Methylomonas sp. 11b: one gene and its partner. The protein of the gene in region 2 binds, or shares a complex with, the protein of the main gene of each other region. Links are inferred from orthologs where the notes say so. Each region holds a gene or a part of one and is shown on either strand. Other genes may lie near its edges.

Region 1 (2,799 bases), 300 kb from region 2 along the record:
TATGTATCTGGCCGCTACTCTGGAATCGTAAATCCGGCACGGATCTCTGGGGCAGGGCTGTAAATTTTTTAACAGCCCTGCAATCCGGCCGTCTCCGGTTAAAAACACCACATCCAAAGCCAGTAAGGTATTTTTCATCCACACTGCGCGCTGAGTCTGATCTGGATACACAAAAAGCATGCCCTGGTTTTCGGCAAGTGTCTGGCGAAACATCAGTCCGTGTTCGCGTTCGCTTTCGTTAGCGGCGATGGCCGCGTAGACGATACGTTGTTGAGCTACAAATGTGATTGGGTTGTTGAAGTCTGTAAACGCGTCTGCTGAAGCCCCAGCGCTGTTGAGTGCCGCAAGAAAAGCAATTCCGAAAATTGTGCGGGAAAGATAAGAGTGCATACGGAGTGTCAGTAATATAAGGTTGTCTTTGAGAGTGCGGCTGATTATAATGCCGCGTTCAATTATTTAGCGAGCGTGGCGAAATTGGTAGACGCGCTGGATTTAGGTTCCAGTGGTAACCCCGTGGGAGTTCGAGTCTCCCCGCTCGCACCATATCCTGCGTTATTCGTAACGATACGACCTTAAGTTCCCCAGATCTAAACATCGCCGGCCGGTCTCCCAAAATATAAAACCGTATTTTTAATTTTTTGAGGTAATGCAATGCAAGTTTCTGTCGAGAAGACATCAGAGTTAAGCCGAAAAATGACTGTTAGCATTCCTGATGCCGTGGTTCAGGAGAAAATGGAAACTCGCTTTAAAAAACTCGCTCGCGAAGTCAAAGTGGATGGATTCCGTCCGGGTAAAGTGCCGGCGAGCATGGTGAAAAAGCTGTACGCCGATAGAGTTAGAAACGAAGTAACCGGCGACTTGATTCAATCGACTTATTTTGAAGCGCTGCAACAACAGGATTTGAACCCTGCCGGTCATCCGCATATCCAGCCTACCGAGAAAGCCGAGGGTTTTGAATACATCGCCGAGTTTGAAGTCTATCCGGAGATCGTACTGGATAGTGTTAGCGAATTGAAAGTGGACCGTCCTTTTGCAACTGTGGAACAGGCCGATGTCGATAACATGATCGAAAAACTGCGTCAGCAAAAGAAAACCTGGAACACTGTCGAGCGCGCTTCGCAGGATGCTGACCGGGTAACCATTCATTTCTCCGGCGTGGCCGATGGCGAGAATTTTACCGACGGTAAGGTCGAAAATTACCAGGTGGAAATCGGCGGCAAACAAATGATTCCCGGTTTCGAAGACGAATTGAAAGGCTTGGTCGCCGGTGCGAGCAAAACCTTTTCTGTGACGTTCCCAGAGCAATACAACAGCGAAAAATTAGCCGGTAAAGTTGCCGAATTTGAGATCGAGTTGGTTAAAGTCGAAGAGCCGGTTTTGCCTGTCGTCGATGCGGAATTTATCAAGGCTTATGGTGTTGAAGACGGCGAAGCGGCAAGTTTCCGTAGCGATGTTCGGGCTAACATGGAGAGAGAGCTGAACCAAGGTCTGAAAAACAAGTTAAAAAATGCAGTGATGGATGCCTTATACGAAAACATCGTGATAGCGATGCCTAACGCGTTGATCGATCAAGAAATTCAAGCGTTGATGAAACCTTATGCCGAACGCGCGAAAAACATGCGTTTGAAATTGGAAGACCTGAACTTGCCTAGGGATGCATTTGAAGGTCAGGCCAAGCGCCGCGTGGCCTTGGGCTTGATTTTGGGTGAAATCATTCAAAAGAATGACATCAAGGTCGATGCCGATAAAGTTCGTGCGGTAATTGATGACATGGCGAAGAGTTATGAGCGCCCCGAAGACGTTGTGAACTGGTATTATGCCGACAAGGCTAGGCTGAATGATGTGCAGCAGATGGTTTTAGAAGATCAAGCTGTTGCATGGATTGTCAGCCAGGCTAAAATCACCGATGTAACAGTTGGTTTTGATGATGTCATGGAAAAACAGTAACGAATGAGGGCTAAACGTGTTTAACCAAAATGTGATGAGCGAAATGATGGCGCCGCAAGCGGCGGGCGGTCTAGTGCCTATAGTGGTTGAACAAACAGCCCGTGGGGAAAGATCGTTCGATATTTATTCCCGTTTGCTGAAAGAGCGGGTAATTTTTCTAGTTGGCCAAGTGGAAGATTACTCGGCGAATCTGGTGGTAGCGCAATTGCTATTCTTGGAATCTGAAAATCCGGATAAAGATATTCACTTGTATATCAACTCTCCCGGCGGCTCGGTGACAGCAGGTATGTCGATCTACGATACCATGCAATTTATCAAGCCGGATGTCAGCACCATGTGCATCGGTCAGGCCGCCAGTATGGGGGCTCTATTATTGGCGGGCGGTGCGCAGGGCAAGCGCTATTGTTTGCCTCATTCCAGGGTGATGATTCATCAACCTTTGGGTGGTTTTCAAGGCCAAGCATCGGATTTTGATATTCACGCTCGGGAGATTTTGGCTATTCGTGATCGATTGAATAAAATCCTGGCTCATCATACCGGGCAACCGTTGGAAAAAATTCAGCAAGATACGGATCGAGATAACTTTCTGAGTTCTCAGCAAGCGGTTGATTACGGTTTGATCGACAAAGTATTAACTAGTCGTATTGCCTGATAAGTGTCGCGTCGCTTCGTCAAGAGTGCGATGTGATTTGAATGTTGGTTTTTGATATATTTCATCGCCATGACGAGGCAATGTATCACGGTGGAGTCTGTCTATGAGTAGAGACAAGAAAGGTAAAGACGATGAAAAACTTCTTTACTGTTCTTTTTGCGGTAAAAGTCAAAATGAAGTCAGGAAACTGATTGCAGGTC
Region 2 (2,824 bases):
ATAACCGGCTCAGGGAATTCCATTTTCTCGAGCAAAATCGGCTTTTCAATATCACAAAGCGTATCCCCGGTTGTTACGTCTTTCAGCCCAATAAACGCCGCGATTTCACCCGCCCTTACTTCACTGATTTCAACGCGACTGTTGGCATGCATCTGCACAATACGTCCAACCCTTTCCTTTTTACCCTTACCAGCATTTAAAACCACATCTCCAGACTTGACCAATCCGGAATAAACCCTGAAAAAAGTCAGTGTTCCAACAAATGGATCTGTGGCTATTTTAAATGCCAAGGCTGAGAAAGGCTCATCATCAGAGGCACTGCGAACGGCATTACTCTCCGCATCCGATAGACCTTCTACGGGCTTTATATCGAGAGGAGACGGCAGAAAATCTATCACGCCATCGAGAATACACTGCACACCTTTGTTCTTAAACGCCGACCCGCAATAAGCCGGGACCAACTTATTCTGCAGAACCTGCGCTCTTATACCCTGCTTTACTTCTTCGTTTGTCAAAACACCTTTTTCAAGGTATTTATCCATCAATTCTTCAGATGCGTCAGCGGCGGCCTCAACCATACGTTCACGCCACTCTCTTGCGCGATCTTGCAGTTCTGCTGGAATTTCCATTTCCGTAAAGCCTACACCCATGTTGGCATCTTCCCAGTAGATAGCCTTCATTTTCAGCAAATCTACAACACCTTTAAAACCTTCTTCTGCCCCAATCGGCAGCTGCATCGGCACTACGACACCACCTAGTCGCACCTTAATTTGCTCAACGACGCGCAAAAAATCAGCCCCGGAACGATCCATTTTGTTCACAAAAGCCAGTCTAGGCACATGATACTTGTTCGCTTGACGCCACACTGTTTCCGACTGCGGCTCTACCCCACCTACAGCACAAAAAACAGCGCACGCACCGTCCAACACACGCAACGACCGCTCCACTTCTATCGTGAAATCAACATGCCCTGGCGTATCAATTATGTTGATCCGATGCTCTGGATATTGCTTTTCCATACCCAACCAAAAGCACGTAGTCGCCGCAGAGGTGATTGTTATCCCTCTTTCTTGTTCTTGCTCCATCCAGTCCATAGTAGCGGCGCCATCATGGACCTCGCCCATCTTGTGAGAAACACCCGTATAAAACAGAATTCTCTCGGTTGTTGTTGTCTTTCCAGCATCGATATGAGCCATGATGCCTATATTACGGTAACGCTCTATAGGCGTCTTACGAGCCACAACAACAATCCAATGTAACTTTATTACCAGCGATAATGAGCAAACGCTTTATTCGCTTCCGCCATTCTATGCGTATCTTCGCGTTTCTTTGCTGCCGCTCCACGACCTTCCGATGCATCCAACAACTCACCTGCCAACTTAGCAGCCATTGTTCTTTCGTTGCGCTTGCGCGCAGCATCAATTAACCACCGCATCGACAACGCCAACCTTCTAGCAGGACGCACCTCTACAGGCACCTGATAAGTCGCACCACCAACCCGGCGGGATTTAACCTCAACCCGTGGCTGGACATTTTCCAGTGCTTTTGCAACCAAATCTAAAGACTCTTTATGGCCTTTACCTTCAATGACATCCAACGCACCGTAAACAATTTTCTCAGCGACAGACTTCTTACCATCCTCCATGATCATATTCATGAATTTTGACAACATATCGCTACCAAAACGCGGATCCGGATTAATGACTCTTTTTGCAGCAACTCTTCTTCTTGACATCTGTTATCAACCTTTTATTTCTTAGGTCTTTTCGCGCCATATTTGGAGCGACCACATTTTCTATCCTTAACACCAGAAGTATCGAGACTTCCCCGAACCACGTGATAGCGAACACCAGGTAAATCTTTTACACGACCACCCCGGATCAACACCACGGAATGCTCCTGAAGATTATGACCCTCACCACCGATGTAACTACTTACCTCGGCACCATTGGTCAACCTCACCCTTGCAACTTTACGCAGAGCCGAGTTCGGCTTTTTAGGGGTTGTGGTATAAACCCTGGTACAAACCCCGCGTCTTTGCGGACAAGCTTCCAACGCCGGAACGTTAGTCTTCTCTATTTTTTTAGCACGAGGCTTACGGACCAATTGATTGATCGTGGCCATTCTTAACTACTCCGAATATGCAATGTTTAATAAGCAATAAAGAAATCTGCGCAATCACAGATCAATATAGCTCCGCCCAAACCTATTGGCTGATGTGAGCAGAACATAATACCTTTACAATAGAACCAGGTCAAGCATTTTTGAGAATCTCTACTCTACATTCAATGCTTGTTTCAAAGCCTCTTCAACGTCAACCGCTTCAATGGCCTGGGTAGCCGTTTCTGAGCTGGAGCCAGAGTCCGCAGCTCTTCTCTTACGCCGTTGTTCATGGTAAGCCAAACCAGTACCCGCTGGAATGAGACGCCCAACAATTACGTTCTCTTTCAAGCCATTCAAGCTATCGCTGATACCCCTTACCGCAGCATCGGTCAATACACGAGTTGTCTCCTGGAACGACGCCGCCGAAATAAATGACTCAGTGGCCAACGATGCTTTCGTGATGCCCAATAGCAAAGAATCGTAGCTAGCCGGAATTTTCCCTTCTCTTTCAACCTGGTCGTTAACCGCGTTAATCATGGTGCGCTCGACCTGCTCTCCCTTAACAAAATCGGTATCACCAGACGCGGTAATCTCAACTTTTCTGAGCATTTGACGGATGATTGCCTCAATGTGCTTGTCATTGATTTTCACACCTTGTAAACGATAGACATCCTGAATTTCTTTTACCAGATAGTCAGCCAACTCTTCGATACCACGTAAT

What was found.
Region 1: the proteins of rpsG (region 2) and tig are in contact, whole or in part, in a crystal structure (PDB 3GTY), measured with the Thermotoga maritima proteins. The link is inferred for Methylomonas sp. 11b from one-to-one orthologs. Residues at the interface, in WP_004081843.1 of Thermotoga maritima: Lys34, Lys52, Lys55, Glu59, Arg62, Gln63, Glu66, Asn67, Lys69, Val71, Arg95, Ala109, Lys110, Lys111, Gly112, Arg113, Pro114, Glu117, Glu121, Ile124, Ala125, Tyr127, Asn128, Asn129, Thr130, Gly131, Lys135, Asp139, Arg142, Met143; in WP_004081061.1 of Thermotoga maritima: Glu122, Val124, Val129, Leu130, Tyr133, Glu188, Gly259, Ile262, Tyr263, Glu266, Ser270, Glu273, Gln274, Glu277, Arg308, Gln311, Ile312, Ser315, Tyr316, Glu325, Arg329, Arg336, Leu363, Phe366, Trp367, Arg373, Leu377, Arg381, Leu384, Glu387.

What each region holds. Positions count from the first base shown.
Region 1 is NZ_KI911557.1:2,036,062-2,038,860, reverse strand. It holds tig (trigger factor), read left to right. Parts: upstream 1-651; coding sequence 652-1,947; downstream 1,948-2,799. Other genes in the region: clpX (ATP-dependent Clp protease ATP-binding subunit ClpX), read left to right, coding at 2,703-2,799; clpP (ATP-dependent Clp endopeptidase proteolytic subunit ClpP), read left to right, coding at 1,994-2,599; METH11B_RS26625 (DUF192 domain-containing protein), read right to left, coding at 1-390. UniProt on the Bacillus subtilis protein: Involved in protein export. Acts as a chaperone by maintaining the newly synthesized protein in an open conformation. Functions as a peptidyl-prolyl cis-trans isomerase.
Region 2 is NZ_KI911557.1:2,337,857-2,340,680, forward strand. It holds rpsG (30S ribosomal protein S7), read right to left. Parts: upstream 1,736-2,824; coding sequence 1,265-1,735; downstream 1-1,264. Other genes in the region: fusA (elongation factor G), read right to left, coding at 1-1,241; rpsL (30S ribosomal protein S12), read right to left, coding at 1,750-2,124; rpoC (DNA-directed RNA polymerase subunit beta'), read right to left, coding at 2,275-2,824.